3 regions of the Cohnella candida genome follow, and region 2 is predicted to be linked to each of the others. Evidence: predicted binding sites of a transcription regulator. Region 2 holds the regulator's gene; each other region holds the start of a gene.

The links. Region 2 encodes Rex, which represses fermentation and respiration genes when NADH is low (regulators of the CRP and FNR family bind a similar motif). Its sites were predicted from a motif close to TTGTGAAATATTTCACAA; they were not measured.
Region 1: nadA (quinolinate synthase NadA) is a predicted target of Rex. The motif match lies at 3,785-3,802, and genes of this name have one in related genera.
Region 3: EAV92_RS08000 (cytochrome c oxidase subunit 2A) is a predicted target of Rex. The motif match lies at 2,528-2,545, and genes of this name have one in related genera.

What each region holds. Positions count from the first base shown of each region.
Region 1 is NZ_CP033433.1:4,309,190-4,314,873, reverse strand. It holds gene EAV92_RS19915 (type III pantothenate kinase) at 1-262, opposite strand, end outside; gene nadC (carboxylating nicotinate-nucleotide diphosphorylase) at 259-1,155, opposite strand; gene nadB (L-aspartate oxidase) at 1,128-2,762, opposite strand; gene nadA (quinolinate synthase NadA) at 2,802-3,740, opposite strand; gene ftsH (ATP-dependent zinc metalloprotease FtsH) at 3,970-5,684, opposite strand, start outside.
Region 2 is NZ_CP033433.1:1,909,754-1,915,437, forward strand. It holds gene EAV92_RS08950 (hypothetical protein) at 1-158, opposite strand, end outside; gene EAV92_RS08955 (cell wall elongation regulator TseB-like domain-containing protein) at 550-1,077, opposite strand; gene EAV92_RS08960 (amidohydrolase) at 1,074-2,378, opposite strand; gene EAV92_RS08965 (redox-sensing transcriptional repressor Rex) at 2,375-3,031, opposite strand; gene dinG (ATP-dependent DNA helicase DinG) at 3,028-5,684, opposite strand, start outside.
Region 3 is NZ_CP033433.1:1,703,146-1,708,829, forward strand. It holds gene EAV92_RS07985 (NAD-dependent malic enzyme) at 1-50, opposite strand, end outside; gene EAV92_RS07990 (b(o/a)3-type cytochrome-c oxidase subunit 1) at 214-1,848, opposite strand; gene EAV92_RS07995 (cytochrome c oxidase subunit II) at 1,861-2,331, opposite strand; gene EAV92_RS08000 (cytochrome c oxidase subunit 2A) at 2,347-2,463, opposite strand; gene EAV92_RS08005 (cupredoxin domain-containing protein) at 2,624-3,013, opposite strand; gene EAV92_RS08010 (stalk domain-containing protein) at 3,140-4,435, opposite strand; gene EAV92_RS08015 (C39 family peptidase) at 4,578-5,351, shown strand; gene EAV92_RS08020 (RNA polymerase sigma factor) at 5,403-5,684, opposite strand, start outside.

The DNA of each region.
Region 1 (5,684 bases), 2.4 Mb from region 2:
CGATGAGCGGCTCCTTGCCGACGTATTTGGCGAACAGCCTCTCCAGCGTAGGCATGAGCGGCGGCACGACGCTCGACAAGATGACGCCTTCGATGTCCTGCGCCTTCACGTTCGCGATCTGAAACAGATTCGTGATGAGAACCCCGTATTCGTCCACCGTGGAGGAGCGGTTGGTGCTCAGCCGCCAATGGTGCGTCAGCTCCCGGTTCTGGTACAATCCGAGCACGATGTTGGTATTCCCGACATCCACGACCAAAATCACGGGTGATCCCCCTTTATTTCGTTCAAATCCAGGCTGATGTCCAGCGCTTGGAACGAGTGCGTCAAGCTGCCGGCCGAGATGACGTCTACGCCGCTGGCGGCAACCTCCGCGACCTGCTCCGGCTTCAAGCCTCCGGATGCTTCCAGCACGATGTGCGGAGCAACCGCTCGTACTTGGACGGCCGCTTCCTTCATCGCTTGAGGATTCATGTTATCGAACATGACGATATGCGCACCCGCGCGAGCCGCTTCGAGCGCCTGCTCGACGTTTTCGGCTTCCACCTCGATCGTCATCGTATGCGGGATTCTCGACTTGGCCGCCGCGACCGCCGCCGTGATGCCGCCCGCCGCTTTGATGTGGTTGTCTTTGATCATCACCGCGTCATACAATCCGAAGCGGTGGTTATAGCCCCCGCCGACCCGGACCGCGTATTTCTCGAGCGTGCGGTGTCCCGGCGTCGTTTTGCGCGTATCCACGATGCGGGCGGGATAATCGCGCGCCGCGTCGACGTAAATCCTCGTCTTCGTGGCGATGCCCGACATCCGCTGCATCAAGTTCAAAGCCAGCCGCTCGCCGGTCAGAATCGAATGCGTCGATCCTTCCACGACGGCCAGCACCGTTCCGCGTTCCACCCGGTCTCCGTCAGCGGCTTTCGCCTCGAAACGGAGCTTCTCGTCCACGACACCGAAAACGAGGCGGGCAAGCGGCATGCCGGCCAGAACGCCGCTTTGCTTGGCGTGAATAATGCCTCGGGAAACGTGTCCCGCCGGCACCGTCGCCATCGTCGTCACGTCTCCGGAACCGATGTCTTCCGCCAGCCACCTGGCGATCTGTTGCTTAACCGCCTCGACGGCGGGTCCTCCGTTCAGCCAATCGCTTTCTCGCTCGAACATGCCAGCCGTTCCTCCCCCAGCCCGTGATCCCTGTCTATTATCGTATGTTTGAGCCAATCGATATCGTCGCGCTCCGGGAAATCTTCCCGGAAGTGAGCCCCGCGACTCTCCTCGCGCGACAGCGCCGATTCGGCGGTCAGCATGGCGCAGGTCAGCAAGTTCGCGAACTCCAGCTCCTCACGGGAAGCCAGCGGGGTGCGGAAGACCGGCAGATGCTGCTTGATCTCTTCCAGCCCCCGCTCGAGCCCCAGCCGATCCCGCCTCAGGCCGACCCAGCGCACCATCGATTTTTGCAGCTTCAGTCTCCGCTCCGGTGCGGCCATGCCGGACGGCGACAACCGCTGCTCCTCATGGCGGACATGCATGTCCCGGTCCATCGGCTTCAGGCGGTTAATGCTTTCCACGATCCGCCGCCCGAACACGATCGCTTCCGACAGCGAATTGCTCGCCAGACGATTCGCCCCATGCACGCCCGTAGACGAAGCTTCGCCGCACGCGTATAACCGCTTGATATTGGTTTCCCCGTCCAGGCCCGTCTTCACTCCGCCCATCATGTAATGGGCAGCCGGGGCGACCGGAATCCAATCCGTCGTCAAATCCAGCCCGAACTGCAGGCAAAATTTATGGATGGTCGGGAACCGGTGCCTGACGAGCTCCGGACTCTGGTGGGTAATATCAATGTAGACGTAAGTCGACTTGGTCTGCTCCATCTCTTCAAGGATCGCCCTGGCGACCACGTCGCGGGGCGCAAGCTCGAGCTGTGGATGGTATTTATCCATGAACCGCTCGCCGCGGATGTTGCGCAGGTAGGCGCCTTCGCCCCGCACGGCTTCCGAGATCAGAAACCGTGGAGCTCCCGGATAACACAACGAGGTCGGATGAAACTGGATGAACTCCATGTCCCGGATCAACGCGCCGGCCCGATAGGCCATCGCGATGCCGTCCCCGGTCGCGACCTCGGGATTCGTCGTATAGCGATAGAGTTGCCCCGTACCCCCGGTGCTAAGCACGACGGCCTTGCCGTATACCGCCACGCGGGAGCCGTCCGGTTTCTGGACGACGGCGCCGCGGCATTCCCCGTCTTCCGTGAGCAGATCGAGCACGAAGTGATCGTCCCACACTTCAATGGAAGGATTCGTCTGCACCTTATCCGCCAGCGCCCTGACGATTTCGAAACCGGTGGCGTCGCCGTTGGCGTGCAGAATCCGGCGCTGGCTGTGGGCGCCTTCCCGGGTCAAGGCGTAGTGGCCGTCTTCCTCTTCGTCGAACTGGGTGCCGAGACGGATCAGCTCCTGAACGCCGCGGGGTCCTTCGTGCACCAGCACTTGAACCGCTTCTTCATCGCATAGCCCCGCACCCGCGATCAGCGTATCCTGAAGGTGGAATTCCGGGGAGTCTTCCTCTGAGAAAACGGCGGCAATGCCGCCCTGGGCATAACGGGTGTTGCTCTCGAACAGCGATTTCTTGGTGATCATGAGCACGCGGTTCCGTTCGCTGGCCTTGATGGACGTGAATAGTCCCGCGATGCCCGCTCCAATGACGATGACGTCCGTATGCACCTTCGGCAGCGTATCCAGATCGAAGTCTACGATATAACGCGGTATCATGGATTCTCGGTCTCCTGTCCGGCAAGAAAGTAGAGAATGCTACTTCACTTGCAGCATTCTCTCCAGCGATAGTCTGGCTTTGTCGGCCACTTCCGGCGGTACGTAGATTTGAGGCTGCATCGTTTCCAGGCAGCGAACGACTTTCTTCAAGTTGTTGACCTTCATGTTCGGGCAAACGAGGAATTTGGACGCAAAATGGAACGTCTTGTTCGGACTGTCCACACGAAGCTGATAGCCGGTTCCGTCCTCGGTTCCGACGATGAACTCCTGATGCTCGGATTCCTTGCAGTATTTGAGGATCCCGGTGGTACTGCCGACGAAGTCCGCCATCGCGACCACTTCGGGCCGGCATTCGGGATGCACGACGAATTGCGCGTTCGGGTGTTTGGCCCGCATTTCCACGACGTCTTTCACCGTCAGCATGTCGTGCGTATTGCAGTACCCTTCCCAGATGATCATTTTCTTGTCCGTGAATTGAGACACGTAATGGCCGAGGTTCTTGTCCGGGCACCAGATGATCTCGTCGGAGTCGACCGAGTTGACCACCTTCACGGCGTTCGCCGACGTGCAGACGATATCGGTCTCCGCTTTGACGTCCGCGGAGGAATTGATGTAGGTGACGACTTTGGCGTTCGGGTGCTTCGCTTTCAGCTCGCGGAGCCCGATCGGATGGACCATGTCGGCCATCGGACAGCCCGCCCGCTCGTCGGGCACGAGAACGATTTTATTCGGCGCCAGGATCTTGGCGCTTTCCCCCATAAAATGAACGCCGCAAAATACGATGACGTCGGCGTCCGTGGCAGCCGCCTTCTGCGCCAGCAGGAACGAGTCGCCGCGGAAATCCGCCACCTCTTGGATCTCATCGCGTTGATAGTAGTGGGCAAGAATGATGGCGTTGCGTTCTTTCTTCAGCTGCAAAAGCCGTTCGCGCAGCTCGCGGTTCTGTTCCGCCTTGCGCTCCAGAGCTAATGCTTCCATGGCAGTACTCCTCCTCCGGCTCCATCGTCCTCCCGCGGCAGACTTTGTGAATGCAGTCACAAAGTAGGGGGCGGATGGGAATCCGTAATCGATGATTACCCCCTAATTTACACTCGCTTCTTCACGGTTGTCAATGAATTTACGTGACATCGCAAGTAAAAAAATCAGCCCATGCGGCCGTTGGCCAGCATGGGCTGATCGTATAAACAGTCGGTTGCATCCAGCGGGATTAAACCTCGCCGGAACCGTCGTCCTTGCGGTTGTCCGGATTTTGCGGCGTCGGCGTTTGCAGGTCGTCCTCGCGTGTCTGGATGCGGACCCGGACGCCTCCTCCGAGCGTATCGACGATCGGATCGGTGTTCGGTTCTTCGCTTCCTCCGGAGGAACCGTCGCCCTCGCCGTCGGCGTTGCCCGTCTCGATCAGGCTCTTGATCTGGTCGAGATCCAGCGTTTCCTTCTCCAACAGGGTGTTCGCGACAAGATGCATTTCCTTGCTCTTCTCGGTCAAGAGGTTTCTCGCCCGGTCGTAGCAAGTCTTAATGATGTCCTGCATCTCTTGGTCGATCTCGTAGGCGATGGCGTCGGAATAGTTCTGCTCGTGTCCGAGGTCGCGGCCCAGGAAGACCTGGCCCTGCGAGTTGCCGAACTGCATCGGTCCGAGCTTGTCGCTCATGCCGTATTCCATGATCATGCTGCGGACGATGCCGGTCGCTTGTTTGAAGTCGCTGTAGGCGCCGGTGCCGATCTCGCCGATGAAAAGCTCTTCGGCGACGCGTCCGGCGAGCAGCCCGGTGACTTTATCCAGCAGCTCTTGCTTCGTCACCAGCATGCGGTCTTCCTTCGGCAGCATGATGACGTAACCGCCGGCGCGGCCGCGCGGGATGATCGTGACTTTGTGGACCATGTCTGCGTTCTCGAGGAAGAAGCCCGCGATCGTATGGCCCGCTTCGTGGTAAGCGACGATGCGCTTCTCGCGATCGCTGATGACGCGGCTTTTCTTCTCGGTACCGACGATGACGCGGTCGATCGCTTCGTCGACCTCTTGCATCGCGATGTCTTTCTTGTTGCGGCGTGCGGCCAGCAAGGCCGCTTCGTTGAGCAAGTTCTCCAGGTCGGCGCCGGTGAAGCCCGTCGTCCGCTTGGCGATCGTATTCAGCTTGACGTCTTTGCTCAGAGGCTTGTTGCGGGCGTGGACTTTCAGCACCGCTTCGCGGCCTTTGACGTCCGGACGGTCTACGGTGATCTGCCGGTCGAAACGGCCCGGACGCAGCAGCGCAGGGTCCAGGATGTCCGGACGGTTGGTCGCCGCGACGATGATGATGCCTTCGTTCGCGCCGAATCCGTCCATTTCGACGAGCAATTGGTTCAACGTTTGTTCGCGCTCGTCATGTCCGCCGCCGAGGCCTGCGCCCCGTTGACGGCCGACGGCGTCGATTTCGTCGATGAAGATGATACAAGGCGCGTTCTTCTTCGCGTTCTCGAACAGGTCGCGGACGCGGGATGCGCCGACGCCGACGAACATTTCGACGAAGTCCGAACCGGAAATGCTGAAGAACGGAACGCCGGCTTCGCCTGCTACCGCGCGGGCGAGCAAGGTTTTACCGGTACCCGGAGGGCCGACGAGCAGCACGCCCTTCGGAATGCGGGCGCCGAGCGCCGCGAACTTGCGGGGATCCTTCAGGAATTCGACGACTTCGACCAATTCCTGTTTCTCTTCGTCCGCACCGGCGACGTCCTCGAACGTCACGCGTTTTTTCTCTTCATTATAAAGACGCGCGCGGCTCTTGCCGAAGTTCATGACTTTGCCGCCGCCGCCCTGCGCCTGGTTGATCAGGAAGAAGAACAGGATGAACATGATGACGAACGGAATGATGGAAGTCAGGAAGGTCAGCCAGAAGCTCTGTCCCGGCATTTTCTCGACTTTCACCTGGATGTTGTTCTTTC
Region 2 (5,684 bases):
GTCATGGAAGCCGCGGCCGATTGGACGCCGTTAACCGATTCCGCCACGCGGTCCAGCGGCTGCTCGACGCCGTAATGCCGGTACGTGATCCATCCGCCGAACAAGAGCGACGCCGACAGCGCGGCCGTAATCGCAAGCGGCACCATTTTGATTTTCATATCGCGTTGTCCTCCTTCATATTTTTGCTGTATTTATAGGAAAGTACGATCATGGTTAAATGACGAATAGAAACGCAAGCGTATAGCAACGAGTATATCAGTTTTAACCGCCGGTTTGGTGATCAAAAGCTTGGCAAGAACGCCAATGAAAAACGCCCCGTCGAAAGGAGGGGCGGATATCGGTTACGGCCGGCGGCAGATCGTTTGTATAACCTATTATACGTCATCTTAAACGTCCGGTGTCATGAAAGTATTCTCATTTTTGCTATAAAGTTTGATAGACGATTTGATAGATAGTTAGCAAGCATATCCGTATGCAAAAAAGCCGCATTTCGCTCCCTTCGAAAGGGTGAAATGCGGCAATCTCAGCATCATACGGCCTCTTTCCCCTTTAATTGCCGGGGAGATCGTAGGCTTTCAGTAAAGCACCTTCTTTAAACGAATAAAAATCGATGCCCTGCTGATCCGAAGCGGGCGATTTGCGATAGCGGATTTCCCACGCCGGCATACCGCCGAACCAGCCCGGCTGGACGCGAAGCGGCACCGCCGCGGGCCGATCGGCGGCGAATCGTTCCCGGATTCGCGATTCGGTATAGCCGTCGGACGCCTTCTCTTTGACGATGCCGTCGCTGCGTTCCCACAGGATCCACGACTGGCCGTCCTTGTCTTGGCCGGATACGATCCACAGCGAGTCATCCCAGGTATACCAGACGGCCTGGTCGATATCGGTCAACCCGCCTTGGACTTTGGCGATGGTGACCGCTCTCCGTTCATCCGCGCGATAACTCGAATCCGCCGTTCGGACGTAAAGGACGAACGCCAGGACGAGCAGCGCGACGAAAACGATGCCCGCGGCGACCCACTTTCCCATGGAGAGGGAAGTCAGCCTGCGCCTGCTTTCCGTTCGGCTGAGGCTCATCCCCTGAGCCTCTCGAAGCAGGCTTGCGCTTCGTAGCGAATCCTTTCCTCATCGAGCGTAAGCAGCTCGCCGCCCCGCAATAGCTGCCGGCCGTCCGCCCAAACGTGCTTCACGTCGGAGCCCGACGCTGCATAAACAAGATGGGAAATCAAGTCGGTGCGGGGCACGAAATGGGTTTGCGCCGTCGATACCGCGATGAAGTCGGCCTTCATGCCGGGCTTCAAGATGCCGGTCTGCCCTTCCAAGCCGAGCGCGCGGGCACCGTAAGTCGTGCCGAGGCGGAGAGCCTCCGCGGCCGGAATGACGGTCGGGTCCCCGGTGACGCCTTTATGAAGCAGGGCGGCAAGGCGGATCTCCTCGAACAGGTCCAGATTGTTGTTGCTTGCCACGCTGTCCGTCCCGAGACCCACGGTCACGCCAGCCGCGAGAAGTTCCGGCACGCGCGCCACTCCGCTAGCCAGCTTCAGGTTGCTGACCGGGTTATGCGAGACGGCGACGTTCCGTTCCGCCAGAAGGGCGATCTCCTCGTCCGTCAGATGGACGGCGTGGGCGACGAGCGCGGGACGGCTGAAGAAGCCGAGACGGTCCAAATGCTCCGGCGGGCGCACCCCGTAATCTCGGACGTTTTGCTCGACTTCGAACCTCGTTTCCGACATGTGCGTGTGCAGGGAAAGGTTCAATTCATGCGCGGCTTCCACGACTTTCACGATGAAATCGGGCGGGCACGTGTAAGGCGCGTGCGGACACATCATGACCGTAATGCGCCCGTCGGCGGCGCCGTGCCATTCGCGGGCGAAGGTGACGGCGTCCTGCAGTTTCGCCTTCTGGACGTCCTCCGGCACCATGCCGATCATGCCGCGCGTCAGCACGGCGCGCAAGCCGGACTGGTCCACGACTTCGCCGACCCGGTGCATGTGGTCGTACATATCCAGGAACGTCGTCGTTCCGGTTTTGATCATTTCCGCCGCGGCCAAGGCGCTGCCCCAGTATACGTCGTCACCGGTGAACTTGGCTTCCATCGGCCACATATGGTTCTGCAGCCAGTCCTGCAGCGCCAGATCGTCCGCATAGCCGCGAAGAAGGGACATCGCGGCGTGTCCGTGCGTGTTGACCAGCCCGGGCAGGAACAGCAAGTCTTGGCCGTCCACCGTTTCGGCGGCAGCCTCCAGCCACTCCGCAGGCGCCTCCCCTTCTCCCATGTCCGCGATGCGCGATCCTTCAACCGCCATCCAGCCTTTGAACAGCGGACGAGTATCGTCCATGGTCGCGAAATATCCGTTCGTGATCAGCCATCTTTTCATTCTTCGACGTCCCCTTGTTCTTTTCGCTTTTCATAATCCATGTAATAGGCCAAGCTGAGCAGTTCCGCCGTAAAGTCGGCGTAGTGGATCCGAACGCCTGCGGGCACTTTCAAGACGGACGGCGCGAAATTCAGGATGCCCTTGATTCCCGCGGCTACGAACCGGTCCGCCACGTTCTGCGCCTCGATGGCCGGAACGGTGATGATCCCGATCGCGATGCCGAGCCTGTCCACCGTCTCGCTGAGCTCCGACATCGGCTGCACGGTCATCTGGTTGATTTTCGTGCCCGTTTTGCCTGCATCGGCGTCGAAAACGGCGACGATTTTCATGTTGTCTTTCGTGTACATGTTGTAATTGCACAACGCGCGCCCCAGGTTGCCGGTGCCGACGAGGGCCACGTTGAGCGTTTTGTCCAATTTGAGGATGTGGCGGATCTTCTCGATCAAATAGGCCACGTTGTAACCGACGCCTTTGCGTCCGAATTCCCCGAAATAGGCCAAATCTTTGCGGATTTGCGCGGGATTGAGGTCCAGCTTCTCGCCGAGATCCTGAGACGATACCGTTTGGACGTCGGATAGGCTGAGCTCGTTCAGAAACCTCAAATATACCGGCAGCCGCCGCACGACCGCCTCCGATATTTTCTCCTGCTTCATCCGGCTTCTCCCCCTTCGTCCGCTGGTTTGACGGTTTCCGGCCTTCCCTCGTCAAGCCACTGCTTGACCCGGTCCGCCATGCCGGCCGTCGGCAAATGCTCCATTTTCGGTCCGGGCAGCGAGTACAGGAAGTATTTCCCGTAGCTCGTGTCGATGACCCTGGTGTCGTACAAAATGACGATCCCCCGGTCGGTCGCGGTGCGCACCAGTCTGCCGAAGCCCTGCTTGAAACGGATGACCGCCTGCGGAAGCGACAGCTTCATGAACGGGTTTTTCTTCTCCGCTTGCAGCTTTTCCGACTTCGCCTCGACCACCGGATGGTTCGGAGGCTGGAAGGGCAATCGTACGATAGCCAAGCACGTGAGCGCATCTCCCGGCAAATCGACGCCTTCCCAGTAGCTGCTCGTACCCAGCAGCACCGACGCCGGCTGGTCGCGGAATTGCTTGGTCAGACGGCTGCGGCTCGAGCCGTCGATTCCCTGGCCGAGCACCTGGATGCCGGCGGGCTCCAAGCTTTCCTTGAGCGGACCGTATACCGTCTTCAGCATACGATGCGACGTAAACAGGACGAGCATGCGTCCGCCGACGGTTTGGGCCACGTCGCGCAGCGAATCGGTCAAGGCCTGCACGAACGCGGCGTCGCCGTCCTTGCCCCGGATACCCGGAAAATCCCTCGGAATGAGCACGAGGGCTTGTTCGCGATAGCGGAACGGGGACGGCAGCTGCGAGGTCCGGAGCCGGCCTTCCTTCTCCGACTCGGCAAGGCCCAGCTGCTCCGTCACATATTGAAACGATTTGTCTACCGTCAAAGTCGCGGACGTCATGACGACGCTCGCCTTGCGGTCGAACAGGCCTTCCTTCAGCAGAGCGCTCACGTCGGCGGGCACGCCGTACATCCACACGGACCGGCCGCGGTATTGGAAGTGCGCTTCCGCCCAGTAGACATAGCCGGCTTCGCCCATCGTGACGAACGAAGACAAGTCCGCCCGGACCGCAGCCACGTCTTTCACGACGCCGCTCAGGTCCGTCAGAAGGCCCTGCAGCGAATAATCGTCGGTTTCTTCACGGATTTCCGCGATCAGCTTCTCCATCGGCCGGATGAAGTCGGACATCAGCTGGATGGCGTTGTCCGCGTCCACGCGAATGGCGTCCCACCCTTTCGGGAGCGCATCTTGCTTCAAGCGCAGCGTCAGGCTGCCCGTCTCGTCGGCGGCGGCTTGGCCCGCCAACAGTCCGAACAACGCTTCCGTCCAGCGTTCCCAGGATTCCCGAATATCGTTCAATTTGGCGGGCATGAGCTCCGCCTTCTCCACCCAAGCGGGCGCTTGGTCATGCGGAACGGATGCGAGTGCCGTCGCCAATTGTGGAATCAATCCGTTCCGGGAATCTTTCCAGAGCCGCTGCAACGGCATCGCGAGAGAGTTGTAGCCGGTTTTCTGTCCGAGATGCTGCCCCGCCACTTCTTCCAGATGATGGGCTTCATCCACGATCAAGCGGTCGTAGGACGGCAGCAATCGGTGCTCGGCGCGCATGTCCGTGAATACGAGCGCATGGTTCGTGATGACGAGGTCCGCTTTGCCCGCCTCGTTCCGCGCGCGGTGATAGAAGCATTTGTGGAACCACGGACAAGAGCGGTTCAGGCAAGACGCCGCGTCGCTGGCGACAGCGTCCCACTCTTCCTTGGAGCGGCCGAGATTCAGTTCCTCGCCCTCTCCGGTGGACGTTTCCGAGAGCCATACCGTCATGGCTCCCCGGGTCACCGCGTCTTCCTTGCCGAGCGCGTAGTCCGGCACCGAAACGCGGTTTTCGAATTTGCGGAGACACAGGTAGTTGCTTCGACCCTTGAAGACCGAAGCGCGGAACGATACGGGCAGCACCTTCTGCAGCAGCGGCAAATCCCGTTGGCGAAGCTGTTCCTGAAGCTGGATCGTGTGCGTCGTCACGACGATTTTTTTGGATTCCTTCAGACCATAATAGAGAGAGGGAAGCAGATAGCCGAGCGACTTTCCCGTTCCCGTGCCCGCTTCCACGAGCAAATGGGAATCCTGTTCGAGGGACTGCAGCACTTCGCCGAACATGATATCCTGGCCTTCCCTGGATTCATAGGCCGGAAGAAGTTCCTTCAGGTTGCGCCGAACTTCTTCGGAGAAATCCTCGAAAGAGGTTTCCGCCAGCCGGCGCGCAACGTCGCTCGCGTCTTCCTGCCGGTTGGCCGCGGCATCGTCGCTCCAATCGCCAACCTTCATCGCGAATTGGCGATGATAGTGGTAGCCCTCTTCATGGAATGCCGGCCGGATTTCCCGGTCTTGCAGCGTCATCGCGATCAGCCAGCCCAAATCGCTTCCTTCGGCGTCGAAAAGTGAACCGAGCCGCTGGAGCGTGAGCATCGGCAAGGAGCGCAATTTATTCAACCCGATCGAAAATAATTCCGCCGTCGCCAGCGCGTCGCTGTCCGCCTGGTGTGGACGGTCATGGCCGATGCCGAACGCCTGCGTGAGCGCCGAGAGTTGGTAGGACGGCAATATCGGATGCGTCAAACGCGTCAGCTCGACGGTATCCAGCATCCGGCCGGTGAACGGCAAATAGCCGCTGCGATCTAGAGCGGCCTGCAGGAAGCGGGCGTCGAATTCGACGTTGTGCCCGACCAGCACGG
Region 3 (5,684 bases), 210 kb from region 2:
ATCTCCAGGCGGATGATGACGCTTTTGCCTCCTGACATGCCGGTACCCATAGGACTCATTGGATTCGAGAACCTCCCGCTGTCGGATATGGAGGCCGTCCGTGGAATCGGACCGGCCCCTCTTCCGTTACTATAACAGATTCCGGCATACGCAAAAAAGCACGGGCCCGCGAGCGGATCCGTGCTTGATCTCAATATGGCCTTAACATAAGGGTTACCACGTCACGTATCCCGGCGACGTCACCGTGTTCCGCAGCATATCGATGAGCGGAATCGTATACGCGAACAGGATGAGCGCGACGGCGATGCCAAGCCACAGGCCCCAGCGTTCCAGGAAACGCGGCGTCGCTTCTGCGTTCTCCGACACTTCGCCGATCGGATACTGGGTTTCTCCTTTCGGAGCGCGGAGCAAGGCGATCACGTTGCCGATGATCAGCAGCACGCCGACGAAGAGGATGATGCCGCCGACCGCCATGGCGACGTGGTAAGGCATCCACAGGATCGCGTCCGGATTGTCGTCGTAAGTCGTGTAGGCCGTCCGTCTCGGCGAACCGAGCAAACCGACGGTATGCATCGAACCCGACATGATGAACATCCCGACGCACCATACGATCGTCTGGATGATGCCTGCTCGGTTGATTCTCGGCGTCAGGATGCGCCCCGTCACGGTTGGGATGAGCCAGTATACGATGCCGAAGAACGTGAGTGCCACGCTGGTCGCCACCGTCAAATGGAAGTGGCCCGTGACCCACAGCGTATTATGCACGACCGCGTTCATCTGGTTACTGGCGTTGATGATGCCGCCAGCACCGGCGGGAATGAAGATCAGCATGCCCATGAACGGCGCGAAGAAACGGACGTCTTTCCACGGCAGCACCTTCATCCAGCCGAAGAGGCCTTTCGCTCCTTTCGCGCGTCCGTTCAGCTCGAACGTCGCGAACAGCGAGAACGCCGTCATGAGCGACGGAACGATGACCATGAAGGTGAGCACGACCTGGAGGTATTTCCAGAAGGTCGAGATACCCGGTTCCATCAACTGATGGTGGAAACCGACCGGAATCGAGAACAGCAGGAACAGCATGAACGACAGCCGCGCGAGAGAATCGCTGAAAATGCGTCCTCCGATGATTTTCGGAATGACGACGTACCAGCAAATGTAAGCCGGCAGCAGCCAGAAGTAAACGAGCGGATGGCCGAAGTACCAGAACAGCGTGCGGCTCAGCACCACGTTGACCGTATCCACCCAGCCGAACGACCACGGGATCAGCTGCACGACGACTTCGATGGCCACGCCGATCGTGGCGACTTGCCACAGCAGCATCGTAACGACGGACATGTAGGCGAACAGTGGAGACAGCTTGTTGGGGTTCGTCCGCTTCCAGCGGCGGTATTGCAGGAAGATGCCGAAGCCGCTCAGCCAGCTGCCGATGACCACGAGAGCCAGCGCGATATAGAACCACGGCGACGCCTTCATCGGCGCGTAGAACGTATACAGCACGGTCGCTTTGCCGAGCAGAATGACGACGACCCCGATCACCGTGCCTACGGACATGGTCCAGTAACCGGCCCACCCCAGCTTTTTCGAAGCCGGCAGCAGCTTGCCGCCCAGCGTGTGCGATACGCCGGAGTAGAGGAACCCGATGATGAAGTACGTCGTGAAAATAAGTGCCATGAGGACGCCGTGCGCGGTCAGCAGCTCGTAATAGCCGATGTTCGCGGGAAGCGTGATCGTACCGCCTCGGACCATCCCCTGCAACATCCCCGCGATGCCGCCGACGAGCAGCGCCGCGAACGCGAACAGAATATGCGCGATAACCAGCTTGCCGTCGCTTCGATCGAAATTTTTCATCCTATTCTCCCCTTACTTGACGACAATGGTGGTCTTCATGTATTCGTGGCCGGTGCCGCAATACTCGTTACAGATGATCAGATACTCGCCCGGTTCATCGAACGTGTGGCTGATATGGCTGATTTCGCCGGGCTCGATCATCATGTTGACGTTCGTTCCGACGATCGAGAAGCCGTGTACGACGTCCGAAGTCGTGACCATGAAATCCACGGTGGAGCCGGCCGGTACTTCGAGCTTCTGCGGCTCATAGCCGAATGCATAGGCGACGATGACCGCTTCATATTGTTTGTTGCCGGTTTGGGTGATGCCCGGCTTGTCGAACGGAGCCGTTTGGTTCACCTTCGTAGGATCGATCGTGTGGTGATCCATGCTGGGGGGCGCCATCCCCATGGTGAAGGCCATCGTGCCGAGCACGATCAGAAAGATCGCGAGCATCCCGATGCCGATGCTGAGCCAAATTTTCTCTAGACGGTGAAGATGCATGAAGTCCACTCCTTTTTAGTTACGGGCCATATAAAGCGCGAAAACGCCGATCCACGCGACCAGGATGAAAGCGCCCAGCAGCATGACGGAGACGAACGTCCCCTTGAGAGAAGGCTTATCTTTTTTCTTCATCTCGAAATGACCTCCCGTCTGTCGATGTCTTGCCTTCATTGTAGGGAGTGAGCCGGGTTTTCCTCTGTGACAAATATCACATCCGGCGTGAACGCTTTGTGACAGGTTGCGACAAATACAAAAAAACGCCTCCCTTACGGGAAGCGCTTGTTCATCTCGGTTATTCGACGATCAAGGTGCCGGTCATCTTGGCATGCCCTTGTCCGCACATGATGGAGCAGGCGAAGTTGAACGAGCCGGCCTTATCGGCAGTGAAGGTTACCGAACCGTTGCCTTTGATCTCTTTGTCGTAGCCTTCGATTTTGAGGCCATGATTGCCTTGGCTGTTGGCCAGCGTGATCGTGACCGTGTCGCCCTTTTTCACCTTGATTTCTTTCTGGTCGAACTCGAAGTTTTTCGCGTTGATCGTAATCTCTTTAGCGGCACCGGCGGCGGTGCTTGCCGCTGCGCTCGCGGCCGGTGCGGCTTTGTCCTCGGATTTGCTTCCGCAGGCGGAGAGAATCAGCGTTGCCGCCAGCACGAATCCGAGCGTGAATAACCATTTCTTCATGGGGTGTCCTCCTTCAATATCGGGCTGGGTTTATCATAAACCCGTGCCGGAGGCCCCCACTGTGAGAAAAATCACTTTTTGCCGGAAACCACAAAATGGACACAATTGGAAAGCGTGCAGTTGGCGTTAGTTCGAAACCGTGGTCAGTTTGACGACGGAACGGTTGATCGTATCCGTCATCTCCTGCCCATAGTACGAATAAAGTCCGATCCGCCAAAATGCCGCGCCTTTGAGCGCGTAACGTTTCGCAAGACCCAGCTTGTCGTCAATCGTCTGCGGCGTTTCGCTCCAGAGGTCGATGCCCAAAATGAGCTTCTCCTTCGGTACGCCGGCTTTGAGCAGTCCCGTAATCGCGGCTTCGACTTTCGCATTGGGCTGCGGCGTATGGTTGGGCGTTCCGGCCGGATGATAGGCGTATGCCATCACGACGAGATCGTCCGCAAGGCCCGCCAGCGTCGCGTAGTCGTAACCTTTGTACGCGCCGTTCGGAGGCGGTACGGCCAGCGACAGCTTCAGGCCTTCGGGCTTAAGCTTGCTTGCGAGCAGGCTCACGTAATCGTTGAACAGTTTCCGTTGTTCGGGAGCGTTGTCCCGTAGTCCGAGACCTTCGAAGTCCAGCTGTACGCCGCCGAACCCTTTCTCTTTCGCAAGCTTCAAAATGCCGTCGATCGAACGGTCACGAAGCGCAGGATCGCTCAACATTTTCGTCAACTCATCGCTGCCGTCCACCGCGAAAACCATCAGATAAGGCGCAATCCCTTCGGCGGAAGCGCCGCTCACGATGGATTCCGGCGATGCGTCAGTCGCTGCGGGCGGCCAGTAGAAGTCTTTGCCGCTTGTCGTCAGTTCGCCGTTGGCGTCCAACCGTGCCCAACCGAAAGCGACGGAGTTCATCTCATCGATATGGGCGCGCTCGGCGAACGAGCTGATAGCGTAAAATCCACGGAGGTACATTTCCCTTAGCGGAGAAACGATCGAAACGGTACGGGTCGTGCCGTCCCAGCCGACCTTGGCGCCGAATTGCGTGCTGAAAAAGTTCAGCGGAATGAGCGTCCGGTCGTTCATCGTGTAAGGCGCGGCGATAAGCTTAACCGATTTTCCGTTGACGGTGGCGGTGATTTTGCCCACATCGAGCACGACCGTCGTCGCCTGGCCGTTCACTTGGCCCGTTGCGGTAATTCTCCTCAGCTTCGCATTCCATTGAATGTCGATGCCCATCGCTTCCGCGATGGAACGGAACGGGACGAACGTAATGTTGCTTTTGATTTGGGCCTGAATGCCGTCGAAAGACATCGCCACGTCATCAAGCAGGACGGTAACCGGCTTTACGGAGGTGGCTGCAGTTGCGGCTTGTCCGCCTGACGCCGTCAAAGCGGTAGCTGAGATCAGCGCGGCGGCGAGCGTTTTTCCCCATTTGTTCATTCTATGAATCTCCCATGATATCGTTATGACGTTATTCATAGAATTATAGCATGATCCTCTCTCACTAGTGAAATAGAGGAAAATAACCAGTTAAGTGGAAATTTGTATAGATTCAGAATTCGAAGGAAGACGGTGAGGGGAAATGAATCTCGTTTATTACAGCCAAGAAGATCTGCGGTGGAAGAATCAGATGTATTCCAATATCCGAGATTCCAATCAAACGATCGGGCTAACCGGTTGCGGCCCGACTTCCTTCGCGATGGTGTACAGCTCTTTTACCGGAAAGAGCCTGCTTCCTCCCGAGGCGGCAAAATACTCCGTCGATCACGGTTTCCGGACAAGCGAGAACGGGACTTCCTGGGCGCTCTTCCCGAGCATCGCGAAGAGTTACGGACTGAGCTGCGCGGCGACCGGCAGCCTAAACGCGGTGAAAAAAGCTTTGTCTGATGGTGCGCTTGTGATCGCATCGATGAGCGCAGGCGGCCATTTCACGCGCGGCGGCCACTTCATTGTCCTGACGGGCGCACATGACGGATTGATCGACGTCATGGACCCGAACCCGGACAACGACAATTACAAGCACGACGGCATGATCGCAGAAGGCGTGAAAAACGACGGCAGAGTGAGTGGCAAGGAATCGGTGTTCCAGAGCGAGGCAAGGCAGTATTGGATTTTCACTTATCGTAACGAGGAGGACGAGCCCATGAATGACGCGGAAAGAAAAGCTTTCGAAGAACTGGGCAAAAGGGTCGCTCAGCTGGAGGCGGACAAGAAAACGCCGGCCCCCGATTGGTTCTTGAATGAGTTCGGCAGCGCCGATCTCGGAGGAATCATTGAGGACCCGCATGGCACGACGGATTTCTGGCGTGGACTGGCAGTCGTGATTCGTGCGGCTAGACAAGGAAAGCTCCGATAAAAAGACGAAGCCCCGCTGGCCGTGATGGCTGGCGGGGCTTTTTGCGTTTGTTTAGCCATCAGCTTCGGATTGCCGTTTCAAAAACTCGCGAACGGCCGGATCCGAACAGAGTCCGATGGCTCGGCTGTATGCGGAGCGCGCCTCTTCGATTCGTCGCAGTCGGCGAAGGAGATGGGCGATCAGCGCCCAATAGGGTTGATAGTCTTTGACTGATTCGTCCGGCAGCTCGCGAAGAGAGGCCAATCCCTGCTCGGCTCCTCTCGCTTCGGCTATTGCGGCAGCACGCCCGACCCAGGCGCCGATGGTCGGCGCGATGCGGACGAGACCTTCGTA